Regions from separate parts of the Bacillus sp. FG16 genome, predicted to be linked through region 1. Evidence: riboswitches for the same ligand, from Rfam matches in the RefSeq annotation. Region 1 holds a riboswitch; each other region holds the start of a gene.
The links. A riboswitch is a leader RNA that binds a small molecule or an ion and turns the genes downstream of it on or off. The one in region 1 is predicted to bind cyclic di-GMP.
Positions count from the first base shown of each region.

Region 2: it holds a riboswitch for cyclic di-GMP, as region 1 does, so the genes downstream of both, ACODS7_RS14855 (SpaA isopeptide-forming pilin-related protein) here and ACODS7_RS28125 (WxL domain-containing protein) in region 1, are expected to answer to the same signal.
Region 3: it holds a riboswitch for cyclic di-GMP, as region 1 does, so the genes downstream of both, ACODS7_RS17780 (methyl-accepting chemotaxis protein) here and ACODS7_RS28125 (WxL domain-containing protein) in region 1, are expected to answer to the same signal.

Region 1 is NZ_JBMDKC010000123.1:4,880-9,553, forward strand. Features, by position in the region: gene ACODS7_RS28115 (WxL domain-containing protein) at 1-241, opposite strand, end outside; gene ACODS7_RS28120 (EF2685/EF0750 family sortase-dependent surface protein) at 278-595, opposite strand; gene ACODS7_RS28125 (WxL domain-containing protein) at 635-3,220, opposite strand; cyclic di-GMP riboswitch class I at 3,373-3,461, opposite strand; cyclic di-GMP riboswitch class I at 3,533-3,621, opposite strand; cyclic di-GMP riboswitch class I at 3,693-3,781, opposite strand; gene ACODS7_RS28130 (ATP-binding protein) at 4,028-4,674, opposite strand, start outside.
Region 2 is NZ_JBMDKC010000035.1:42,511-47,184, reverse strand. Features, by position in the region: partial or broken gene ACODS7_RS14855 (SpaA isopeptide-forming pilin-related protein) at 1-1,949, opposite strand, end outside; cyclic di-GMP riboswitch class I at 2,011-2,103, opposite strand; gene ACODS7_RS14850 (TetR/AcrR family transcriptional regulator) at 2,276-2,812, opposite strand; gene ACODS7_RS14845 (DUF975 family protein) at 3,380-4,033, opposite strand; gene ACODS7_RS14840 (PH domain-containing protein) at 4,233-4,674, opposite strand, start outside.
Region 3 is NZ_JBMDKC010000047.1:29,794-34,467, reverse strand. Features, by position in the region: gene ACODS7_RS17785 (non-ribosomal peptide synthetase) at 1-791, opposite strand, end outside; gene ACODS7_RS17780 (methyl-accepting chemotaxis protein) at 966-2,705, opposite strand; cyclic di-GMP riboswitch class I at 2,839-2,923, opposite strand; gene ACODS7_RS17775 (anaerobic C4-dicarboxylate transporter family protein) at 3,206-4,519, shown strand; gene thiE (thiamine phosphate synthase) at 4,635-4,674, opposite strand, start outside.

The DNA of each region.
Region 1 (4,674 bases):
AAACGTAGTTAATACTTAATGGACCTTTTGTTCCTATTTCATGTTCACCAGGGTTCTCTGGTGTAACTTTTTCATTTGGATTTTCTGGATTGTTTGGATCTGTTGTGCTTGTATCTTCAATAAACGTTACATCTGTTTTTGATTTCATATTTGCTTTCTCTTCCGCAAATGCTGAAGTTCCTACTGCTGCAACTGATGTTAATAATACTGCACCGATTAATGCTAATTTTGCTAGTTTCATATGTACCTTCCCCTTTTCTCTGTTTTCATCTATTTTTTATTTTGAATACACTTGCTTTCCCCTAATTCTTTTGAATACATATAGAGATAAAACAATCGAAAACAATCCTATATATTGTTTGAAGTCCCGTGTCTGGCCTCCTGTTTTCGGTAAATATTTATCTCCATTTTTATTTTTATCAACTGTCTCTTTTTTTGTATTTATCTTTGCCGGATCAGTTGATGTATTTGGTGTATAGCTATTCGAAAATGTAATACCCGCTTTTGAATTCGTACTTGTAGCCGTTACTACATTTGCCATAAGAAACGGCACACATATAACTGTGGAAACGATAATACCAACTATTTTTTTCATTACTCTCTCCTTTCTAAAATTTATATATTTCATATATTTTTAGAGAGGAGCATCGGTTAATGTCCATTCTAGCTGTCCAGCATATTTAGTATTTGCTTTGACATTCGGCCCTGGTTTTACTTGTAAATGAATTCCTTCGTTTTCCTTCCAATTTAGTGAAACCTCCTCGTCGTTTTTAGAAGTATACGAGAATGCTTCTATACTAGAAGTACTTAAAGGTGTATCCTTTCCATTTCGTTTGTAAATCAATGCTCCTGTCAATGTGTCATTTTGCGCTGAAGTTAATGGTGTGATTTCCTTTACATATACACTCCATTTTTGCTTTTTAACACGATCATCAGTTACCTTTAAAGGATTTGAAATCGCCTTCGGTGCGTATGTCGTTGTTTTCGATGGCATTGTTAAATCTCCAAATGTAATTTCTTTTGGTACGTCTACTAACTTTAAAGTCCCATCAACGACAGTAACCGGCACTTGAATCTCCGCTTGTACACCTTGCTTCGTTTCAATTACAACCGTTACAGTATGATTCCCTATTGTTTTGGTATCTGGAATATTGATTAACTTCACTACTGATATTGGTTTATCTACATCCAAATGCGTATCTACAGATAAATCTGTCACAAATTTAGAAATATCCATTTTTGTTAAATCTGTTCCTTGCACTACTTTTTGTGGGACTGGTTTCCCAGTTGGAATACCTTTATAGCTTATTTTTGCGACTCCATCTCGATTACTATCTTGCCCATTCTTATCACCATCTAAATAATTTTTAGCTGACACCGGTATTTCAAGATAACCATTTTTGTAATATTTCATTACATCAGCACCTTTTACAGGAGAACCTGTAATTGTCATCTCGTAAATTTTCCCGTTGAATTCTTCTGTTTTTAGCGCATTTGCTTTCGCAACCGCAGTGACTTTATTGTTTTTCCTGCTAATATCAAAGAAGCTACTTACATCATCTCCACTCTCCACATCTTGAATGGAAACATTATTCACAGTAAAATCCTTATTCACTTCACTTTCTAATACAAAAGATTTCGCATAGTGAATGTCTTTCGATTGAGCAGGCATATTTTGATATACCTTATAAGAAAGTTGACGGGAATTATCTTCCACAATATCTCCTATTACACTTGGAGCTGGAATTTCAATTTGTGCAATCGCTAATTGATCGTATGATACATTAACACCTGAAGCATTTAACCTAACTTCTAGCGGTAATTCTGTTAAATTATCAAATGTAATTGTCATATCTGCTTCTGGAGTAGCTACTGGGCCTGCTGTTCCAGAAAACTCTATTTTATTATTCCCTTTGTCTTGATACCTAATTGAACTCGTATCATACACGTATAAATTCGTTAAATGACTACCATCATTACGTAACGTAACATTTTTATAACTGTTTATCCTTTTGAAATTCCACATTGCTGTTAATGGTACTTTTTTACTTGTTCCGTGTTCATAAAATTCAAAGGAAGCATTATAAGTTTGTCCTGACCTTCCGTTCCCATATAATTGTAAAAAGTTTTTTGCATCATCTTTAGTTATTGGTGTTTTAACATCTACAGATGAAGCTGTCATAGAGTGAATATTAATACGGACATCTATCCATTTCCCTTGATATTCACCAGCTTTTTTTACTAATACATACTGTTCTCTATTTGAATTTCTAAATGTATATTGACTTTGACCACTTCTATCATTGCTACTACCCTTTACCTCATATGTTACTTGTGGGCTCCAAACAAATCTAAAAGCATATTTACCCAAGATAGAAGGCCCTTCACCTGTTCTATTATTTATTACTTTTACATTTGGATATTTAAGAATACTTGTAACAGGACTAGCAGCTAGTAGAGATTGGCTCTTTAATGCCTTCTCAGGTTGAATAGCAGGTAATTCCTGATTACTTTCGTTTATCCTATTGCTCTCTTTTAATTCATTTTCCTTTGGTATGAGTTCTTCATTAACCTTTTCTTTCGCTAAAGTCTTCGTTTCTTTTGGAACTTCAGCGTTAGTAGCATTTATTTCTTGTTTTTTATTTTCTTCCGATACTTTCACTTTTTCACTGATTTCTTTTTTCATAACTTCCTCTGAAGCCTTTGGATTTTCATCAGAAATAGCTACATTTAAAGCCTCTTTTTTCTCTACAACATGTAGAGAAGGAGATTCAATTTTCTTTTCATTCCCTTCAAACTTCACTATCGGTTCAAATTTGTACTCTCCAGCTTTTTTCATTTGAATGACTACATATACGTCACCGATAAAATTACTTTGTTCATTCTTTTCAATTTTTACAATGTGATCTTCTGTTACTGAAATGTTTTGAATCGCTTTATTGTTTTCGTTCATTTTTTTTGTTTCTGCTTCATTGAACAGCTGTTCATTAGATAATTTCAGCTCGATATTAGCATCTTGTTTATTTGTATTTGTAATCTTTAATACTACATTTTCATCAACTTTTATTTCTTGTTTATCCATATGAACGATAAAACGTCCTTGCTCGTCGTTTGTAACCGCATAAACTTTCGTTGCAGAGTAATCTAGCACACCAACTTGCGTAAATAATATTCCTCCAGCGAGAAGTATACGCCCAAATTTACCTATTTGATTTTGCAATGTACTTCCCTCCCTCACTTCTTATGAACCGAATATTTTGAACATTAAATTTATTATTCAGCTAAATTTACAATCATAATGTGTATTCCTAGAAAATAAAAAGCCTGGTTGCCTTTTCGATTTTCATACATCACAACATGTGTGAAAATCCAAACTGCAACCAGACTATCATAGTAATTTTCATTACCTTAGACTCTTAGCTTTGCGACCTATCCTTTCGAATAGTGTGCCCATTTATTTTTTCTTTTTGAGACAATAAAAAATCCGGTTGCCTCTTCGATTTTCATACATACAACTATGTGTGAAAATCCAAACTGCAACCAGACTATCATAGTAATTTTCATTACCTTAGACTCTTAGCTTTGCGACCTATCCTTTCGAATAGTGTGCCCATTTATTTTTTCTTTTTGAGACAATAAAAAATCCGGTTGCCTCTTCGATTTTCATACATACAACTATGTGTGAAAATCCAAACTGCAACCAGACTATCATAGTAATTTTCATTACTTTAGACTCTTAGCTTTGCGACCTATCCTTTCGAATAGTGTGCCAAAAATAGGTATTTATTTATCGTGTTTTGAATATACCATTAAAACCCAAAAAAGAAAATAGTTTTTTTAGAAAAAAACAATTAATTTTTATAGTCTAAATTTTTCACTGAAAAATCCATAATAAAAACTTAAAAAAACATTTTGATCTTAGAAATACATCATACATTCTTTATCGATAAAATGAGATTTTTACTATCCACAAATAGCAAGATAAAATAGAAAAACATCACTTATTTGGAAGTGATGTTTTTTCTATTTAATGCAGTGGTAACATAACCTCAACCGTCGTTCCAACCCCAACTTCACTTTCAAAACTCATTTTACCGTTGTGGTCTTTAATAATTTTTTCTGTAACTACTAAACCTAGACCAGTTCCTGTTTCTTTCGTTGTATAAAAGGCTTCATTTAACTTTGGAATTTTATCTTTCGGAATGCCGCATCCCTCATCTTTCACTTGAATGATGATTCCATCTTTTACAGTAACTTTAATCGTAATTGTTCCGCCAACTGACATTGCTTCAATTGCATTTTTAATTAAATTAAAAAAGACCTGTTTTAATCGTTTTTCATCACATGTAATTGATGGTAAGTCTTTACTGTAAATACCTTGTATATAGACTCCTTGTTTTAAAGCAGGCTTTTCCATAACTCGAATAACATAAGAGATAATTTCTTGTATGTTATGAGTTTCTGATTCTAGTGATTTAGATTTCTCAAATCCACTAAGTTCTGTAGCAATTATATGAATCCGATCTACTTCTTGTTTCATAATATCACTATAAATTTTATCCTCTGGATGCTTGTCTGCTTGTTTATTCACAAGTTTTTTTAAGTTTGCTAAAGGTCTTCTAATCTTATAACCAATAACCGTTGCCATCTTTCCAACAGCTGCTAGTTTTTCTG
Region 2 (4,674 bases), on a different contig from region 1:
ATGCCGTCCCCTGTTACATTTACTTCGAACTCTGTTTCTTTTAATTGGTAGCCTTCAGGTGCTTTTGTTTCTTTTAAAATATATTTTCCTGGTGCTAACGGTTTAGAGATTGCCTTACCATCTTTATCTGTAACAATATGTTCGACTACTACACCGTCTTTTACTATATCAAACTCTGCATTTGCTAATGGTTTTTCACCATTTTCCGAATCAATTTTCTTTACTTCAATTTGACCCTTTTGCATAGTGTTTTTAATTTCAATTGTTTTTGTTTCTCCAGCTTGAAGTGTAACCTCTACTGGGCTTGTTAATTTTTGATATCCTTCTGGCGCTACTGTTTCATAAACTTTATACGTCCCAGGAGCTAAAGTTTGAGGTACTGAAAAACCTTTTTCGTCCGTTTTCAGTTTTGCAACAACTTCATTTGCACTATTTCGAACTTCAAATTCGGCACCTTTTAACCCTTTATTCGAATCCTCAGCATCTATTTTATGAATTGATACTGTACCGTCTTTTGGAGCTTCAGGCGGCGTAATGGTTACTTCTTTTGATGTTAATGTTTTATCATCAAAATGTAATTCTGCTTTATTAGGAATCTTCTTATCTACGTAAGAAGATAAGTCTGCATTATTTTTAATTTTCGCCTTAATACTAAGGTTAATTATCTGGTCTTCATATGACTTATAGTCAAAACTCTCACCAAATGTAAATGTTACTTCACTTTTTTGTTTATCTATCTTTAATGTTCCTTTAGAAGTAATATCTTGGCCATTTTGATCATACACCTTTGCCTCTAATACTTCTAAAACATCTTCTAAATCATCACTAATTACCATAGATGTGTATTTAGGCGGATCTTTCGGTATATGTGTACCAACTTGATATTGAATAGGTTGATCCATTTGTGTTAACTGCTGATGTTCTACAGACTTACCAATCTCATCAACTATATTTTTTTCAATGCTAGGTGGATTATCGTCACCTGAACCGGATCCTCCCCCACCACTTACGAATACTTGTCCTACTTTTTCTTCAGTTTTAATATTTTTGCCTTCTAATTTCACTGTATTTTTATGAGGCTTTGCAGCAGGATTTGTAACCTTTGTTTTATATCTTAAAATATAGCCTTTTGAACTGTCTGGAAATTCAATTGTAAATCCAGTCTTTGTTGCATTAATTTTAATGTTAGATAAATCTGCTGGCTTAATATTTGTTGGTGCATAACCATCTTCAAATACAGCCTCTTCTAATACTACGCTGTCTGTAATTAACTCATGCCCAGGTCCTAATGTATCTGTTAATTTAAGATCTTGCATTTCTGTTCCAGTTGCATTTACATATACAAGCCAATCAGCAATTGAAGGATCTTCTTGATTATAAGAACCCCATTTCAATAAATTTTCCGTATTGGGCTGTGGCTTCGGTCTCTCTGTCGTATTATTTACACTTACTTCTTTATTGACGATTTGACCATCAACGTTAAATTCTAATGGAATTTCTTTAACACCATCATATGCTTCTAGACCAAAGTAGAATTCTACGAATAAAGAACCTTTAATGTTATTCTTTCCTTCTACGTAATCACCCATAGTACATGTTAATAGGCCCTTTTTCATCTCACATGTACCAACTGTTTTTCCTTCAGCATCTTTTAAAGGAAAACTCATATTCATAAGGTCTTTTCGAAACTCTTTTGGCATATCAATTGTGAATTGATCTCCACTTTTTATTTTTTCTTTAGCTGACCACTTCACTTCTACTTTCATACCATCTGAGGCTTGATACGGTTCAGATGTCGTGCCATCAGTACGGGAAATATTAATTTCGTCCACTGGACTTTTCATCACAGCAGCTTGAATAACTGGAGCCCACACATTCAGCACTGAAAATAATACTAGAAAAACTAATGAAACCATTGAAATATGCCTTTTAGTACTTTTCATTTGCATAGTTCCCTCCTATTTTTTTATATTTATATAACAAAAAAAAGACCGTCCGGTTGCATCAAAAATGTGCAACCAGACGATCTTAGTAACCAATATGTATTACCGTAGACTCTAAGCTTTGCGGCCTATCCTTTCGAATAGTGTGCTAAAAATATCTTTTATTCTTTTTTTGTTTCATTTTCCTCTTAAACCAAATATTACTATACCGTCTGGACGGTTATAATTCAATACTCTATAAAATTGTTCTATTTTTCTAATAAAAAAAACAATTCACCACTACATTAAATAAGTAATGGTGAATTGTTTTCACATTATATAGTTCGTATATTCTATTTATACGAATTAACAATAAGAGCTTGAATCACTTTTTCTCTTAACTCGGGGCTTAGTCTGCCAACCCCTAAATATTCCGAATACCATAATCCATCTGCTGCTAATCTAATAATTGTTGCACATACTGAATCTATCTCATCGTTTTCTATATTCTTTTGCAGTTGCTGAAATGATTGTTGTAATGGCTCAAGTAATTCAGGTTTTAACATGAATGCTGCCATCATACTACTAGACAACTCTTCTGTTCTTCTCTCATTACTTAATCTTTCCTCTACAAAAGAGCGAACCCATCTCCCTTTCCTCTCTGAGTCTTCCGCTACTTTATTGTAAATAGCGCCCTCATAATCCTCTATCCCTCTGACTATCATACCTTCTATTAAAGCTTCTTTATTTGCAAAGTGATACAATAATCCACCTTTACTTACACCCGCCTCTTTTGCCACTGCTTCTAAGGTTAATTTAGCAACCCCTTTACATTGCACAATTTGAGAAGCGGCCGCCAAAATCTTTTGCCGCGTTATGCTGATACTCATTCCTTTTTAAAACCCCATTTCTACTAAATTTATATAAATACGAATCTTATTTTTAATATTGTTGATTACTACTAAGTATTTTCTTTATACAACAAAAGCTTCATTACCTTTGAATTTTTAGTTACTTATTCTATTAAAAATTTCCATATCATTCAATATGATAACATCAAATACACAACATTGACTATACATCTATACTTTCATATTCATTCCTAATATATCCATTAATAAAATTTACCGATTTAGTCCTTCTTATTACTTTATCCCGCTATTTGCTGGACAGTAAGACCCCCACCTCAAAATTCAGCTAAAACAAAGGAGTTAGGCGGGAGGCGGGCTGCCCATAAATGCCCGATTGGTGAGAACTAATAATCAGTGGGGAATGAACAAAATCCCCACTGATTAAAGTTTCACTTTATATACGCAACATGGACAAGTATATTTCATTTATGTTGCTCCTTTTATTTTTCCTAAAAATAATCTTACCTATTTTTTAGACAAAGTCCTCAAAAAAGAAAACCACCTACCCCCTAAAGAATATAGGGAACAGATGGTTTATGTGTTTTATTAGAAAGTAGTGCCTTCTTTTTTATAATATTCTTTTGAAATCTCTTCATAAAATGCGGCTGATGTCGCGTAGAAATAAGGTGCTAACCATAAGAAACCGATTCCTATAGTAAGAATACTTAATATGAACCAGCCTAAGAAACTTAAGCATAGTAAAAAGTAATCCATTTTATGTCCATTCATCATATGACGACTCTCAGTAATCGCTTGATTCGCTGTATATTCTGGATGATCATTCAAAATAAAATATGTCATAGAATAAGAAAATGATTTAATAATACCTGGAATAATAAGAAGTAATGTCCATAGAGTCAAGTATACATACATTAGTAAATATGTTAAAAACGACTTCATCAACTTACTTCCATCGCTAAACCATCTAAATATATGACCAATGCGAGCATCAGTCCCACGAATTGCATTTAAAACAAGATAATAGGCACCTATTGTTAATGGACCAATAACAAGCATTACAATAATACTTACTGTAAGTGAATCACTTGCCTCTTCCCAACCCCAAAATATCGAGAAAATACCTGTTGTTAGCATTTCAACAGCTCCAATAAGGATTCCAATTAATAAAGTTGCCCCTACCGCTAATCCCCATCTTCCTTTTAATGCATCAAGTGCTTCTCTTTTCAACTGACTTATCATATATAACCTCCTAATACTATTTGTATTTTTGTATACCATTTACATCAAAAATTCCACATATTCCCCAAAACAGAAGCATATTACCTTTTTTCATGCGTATTGATACATGTTTGCTGTAGTTGTACTAATATATGGATTAAACGACTCTTTTCCCTATAACAAAAAAGCTTGCCCTTCAGACTAGGCAAGCTTTCTCAAATTATTCCTCACTCATTCTCTTCTTATACCAATCCTGCATTCTCTCCGCGTCTTCTACTCTCGTATGCTCTATTTTATAACTAGATGATGCACTAGAAAACTTATACGTACATAAATCCGCTCGGCGCTGGAAATATGATTGTGTCTTCTCCATTGATTGGACATGTCTTCTTCTAATAAGTCCTGTATATTTTCCGACGCTACGATAGACAAGTGTAATTTGTTCTCCGTTAACACTGTAACCATTTGTTTTAAATGTTGCGTATCCAAGTGTAAAGATGAGGATCGCGAGCGGAATTAATGCCCACATGATGAAGTGCTTTTCAGAGTATATACTTATTCCAGTAAGCGGGATTCCTAACATAGCGAAGAAAATGAAACTATCAATGAGATAGCGGCGCAATGCTGCTTTTGGTAATGAAATAATGTTTGTATTCAGTTCA
Region 3 (4,674 bases), on a different contig from region 1:
TAATCACCTTGTTTCACCCCATGATGTAATAACATGTGAGCAATTTTATTACTTTTTTTATTTAGTTGTTCATATGTTAATGTTCCCTCCACCGAAGATAAAGCTATACGCTTTGAAAATTTCCTTACTGTTTCACAAAACATATCCGCAATACTTTTATTCGGGTATAGCACTTCTGTGTCATTTATTTCTTTATATATCACTAATTCTTCTTCTGTAATAATATTCATATCTACAACACATTGCGTCTCTTTTTTTATACCTTGCTGAATTACATACTGAATTTGCTTTATATAGCGAAGTGCTGTTTCTTCTTTCAATTGCTTTTCATTATAAGAAACTTCAAAACAACTATCCTTTAATTCAATAAAGTTTAATTGACTATTTCTATTTTCTTTTCCTACTGTAACTGCAGGTTTCCCCCATTTTTCTTCATCATATTGTAACAATATCTTCCGTTCTTCTTCCATACTTTCTAACTGCATGATTTGATCATTAATTTCTATCCTTAGCTCTTCATAAGAAAGTTCTTGTTCAATTGTAATACATAACGGATAACTACTCTGTCTCATGTAATAAGGTATCACTATACGTTTTTCATTACTAACATGATATAGCCATACAAAAGTAGCTGCGATTAAATCTAATTTATTTCGTTCAAACGCTTGTATATCCTTAATTTTCATTTGAGTATATTCATTTACTTGAATATCCTTTGGTATCATAAACGGTTCATAATTTTGTTGCGAAAATTGTTCATATCTCTCCACATATGAACGTTTTAAGAAAATACTCATACTGAATCCTCTCACTCTCCATAATATAAAAATGAAACTTTGATCATTGGAGGACATGTTCCACCAATGATTAAAATCACAACCGTATATCATTAGATATAAATATATAATTATTCATTTTAAAAAAAGATTAAGGTGTAGATTAAATCTACACCTTATATTATTCTATTAACTTTTAAATTCCCCAATTAACTCTTGCAGCTCCTGTGCAAGCCAGCTTAAAGAAGTAGCTAATTCTGCAATATCTTGTACTGACATTTCCTGTTCTTTCATACTCTCTTCAATATTACCACTACTATTCGCATACGTATTTGCAATATGTGATAGTTCATTTACAACTTGAACGATATTTTGGCTATTTTGCAAAATATCACCTGAATTGCTAGAAACCGCCTTAACTTGGTCCGTAACAGAATGTGCTGATTTTGAAATTTTCTCGAAGAACGCACCACTACTTTGAACAAGAGTAATTCCAGATTCTACTTCTTTTGAACCTTTTTGCATTGAAACTACAGCCTCTTCTGCTTCAGCTTGTGTTTCCCCAATTAATTTAGCTATATCTTTCGCTGACGTTTCAGTTTGCTCAGCTAATTTACGTACTTCATCAGCGACCACTGCAAATCCTCTTCCAGCAGCCCCAGCACGTGAAGCTTCAATAGAAGCATTTAACGCAAGTAAATTGGTTTGATTTGAAATACCTGTAATTACGGTTACGATATCACTAATTTCCTTCGATCTTGTTTCCAATGAATAAATAATCGAAGATAAATCTTTTACTGCATTTTGGATTAAATTCATTTGATTAATAATTTGTCCAATTACTTCATTACCTTCAATTGAATGTTGCTCCATACCTTCTGAGGCAACCGCAACCAGTTTCGCAGCCCCAGTTATCTCTTCCACCTTATTTTCCATTCCGTGCACAATTCCTAAGCATTGTTGTACTGAAGTTTCTTGAGACTGTGCTCCTACTCTTAAACCTTCCATGGAACCTGCAATTTCTTGAACTGCCATACTGTTTTCCTCAGTACTTGCCGATAATTCTTGTGATGAAGAAGAAACTTGCTCTGCAGTTTGTTTTACTTTATCTATAATTCCTTTAAATTTCTCAATCGTTGCATTGAAATAAGTATTAATAATACCAATGTCATCTGGTCTTTCTTTTAATTTAATACTTAAATCACCCTCACCAACTTTACGTAATCCCTCTCTTAGGTCTTTTAATGGGGCTAACGAATTACGAACAATAAAGAATTGAATAACAGTCGCAATAGCTAATGAAATACAAATGAATAGTAAACCTTGCATCATAAATTTCTTCTTTGTATCTGGAATAACAGAAGCATCTACATCTGCCGCAACAATTGCGACAATATTTTTTTCTCCATCCGTAATGGGCTCTAATATTGTCACCCATGAGCCTAGTTCATCTTCATATACTTCTGTCATTTGTGCCTTTTTCGTATCTATCACTTTATCGTATGCCTTCATCCAATGAGCTGGTTGTTCATAATAGTCACCCGGCTTTACAGGTACTGCATTTGTTAACTCTGTAGTCAAACCAACGATTTGTAATTCTCGTTTGTCATTGGGTTTTGCTCCCGTAATATACGTTTGTCCAACACTTTTTAAATCTTTTGTCACTTCATCTAATTGCTCTTTTAACTTTTCCTTCTTCTCCTTTTGGGCTGTAGGATCTTTCGCAAGATCTTTCACTAATTCTGCGTCTAATTGATTTATTACAGTATCTCCTGTTTCAATAGACTGTCTTTCAAATAAAGACATCATACTATTTTGAAACATGTTGAAACTTAACGCGCCCATACTTCCAACAAGCGTCAAAATAACTAGTACGGTTAATAAGACGTTCTTTTGAAGAAACGTTAACTTATGCCAATACTTTTTCATTAATATCCACCTTCCTTAATTAACATAACAAAAAAACAAAATATACGAATATTTTGTTTGAAAATGTTTCTCAATATATTCGAGAATAAAAAAAAGCCAATGTAAAAGCATTGGCCAAGACCAACCCTATCCGTCCGGTAACTGGCTAGCATAGCCTTTCGACCTTAGCTCCTGTAGTTTTGCGTCCTCATGTTTCCATCAGTTTGCCTTTCTCGCTGAACGAGTTGAACGATATGGGAGTTCTATGAGAATTAATTTATTCTCTTTCAAAGATTACAACATATAAATCAAAATGTCTACTTATTTAGAGATATAAATACAAATTTTTAACGCATTGCTTTTTCGAAATAATTTCAAAAAGTACGTGAATGTTACTTTTTTTGTGTTATATAATAAAAAATGTATAAATAACAAGGATTTCTTCGGGTATTTATTTAATTTTCATTCAAATTAAACTATTCGAATATATCTTAATTAATGAATTTCGGAGGTAGTTTATCATGTTTTGGCTACAATTTCTTACCTTGTTACTCTGTATTTTTATTGGTGCACGCCTAGGCGGAGTTGGTTTAGGAGTAATGGGTGGAGTTGGTATGGCAATACTCGTTTTTGTCTTCCACTTACAACCGACCGCGCCTCCTATTGATGTAATGCTCATGATTTTGGCAGTAATTACAGCTGCTGGTGCTTTGCAAGCTGCTGGTGGAATGGACTATCTTGTTCATCTAGCTGAAAAAGCATTGCGAAAAAATCCAAAGCGTATTACTTTTTTTGCTCCAATTGTTACTTATTTATTCACACTATGTGCAGGTACTGGTCACGTTGCCTATTCTGTACTTCCTGTTATTGCAGAAGTCTCTCGTGAATCAGGGATTAGACCGGAACGCCCAATGTCGATTGCCGTAATCGCTTCTCAGCAAGCAATTACAGCTAGTCCGATTTCAGCTGCCACAGTTGCTCTTTTAGCAATGTTCGCTGACTATAAAATTACCTTATTAGATATTTTAAAAGTAAGTATCCCTTCTACTTTCATTGCTTGTATGTTAGCAGCATTCGTTGCTAGTAAGATGGGAAAAGAATTAAATGAAGACCCTGAATACTTAAAACGATTAAACGAAGGAATGATTCCTAAACTTGAAGAGAAAAAAGAATTTGTAGGTGTAAAAGGCGCCAAATTATCAGTTATCCTTTTCCTAGTTGGAACCTTCCTTGTTGTACTTCTTGGTTCATTTGAAGCACTTCGTCCAGGATGGATAGTTGATGGGAAGTTAGCTCGTCTTTCCATGCCGAACACAATTGAGATGGTTATGTTAACTATCGCGGCTCTTATTATTATTTTCTGTAAACCAAATGTAGAAAGCATTGTGTCTGGTAACGTCTTTAAAGCAGGGGCAACAGCAGTTGTTGCTATTTTCGGTATCGCTTGGATGGGAGATACTTTCTTTAACGGAAACTTAAATATGATTCAAGGATCCATTCAGCATTTAGTAACAAGTGCACCTTGGCTATTTGCCATCGCGCTATTCATTCTATCTATTTTACTGTACAGCCAAGCAGCAACAGTACGTGCCTTAATGCCACTTGGACTATCCCTTGGTATTCCACCAGCACTACTGATTGCGATGTTCCCTGCAGTAAACGGATATTTCTTCATTCCAAACTATGGAACAATCGTTGCTGCCATTAACTTTGACCGTACTGGTACAACAGGTATCGGTAAATACGTATTAAATCATAGCTTTATGATTCCAGGTTTAATCGCAACATTTACTTCTATCGGCATTGGAATGCTTTTAATTTCTATTATGTTTTAAAGAAAAAGCACAAACCTTTATTTAAAAAGGTTTGTGCTTTTTTAATCAAACGTTTGTTTAAAATTTGGGGCAGTCCATTTCTCCATGTAGCACTTAAAATACTACACGTCCTTCCCTACAAACTTCTCTTTACTTCTTCAGCTAATTTTCTCGTA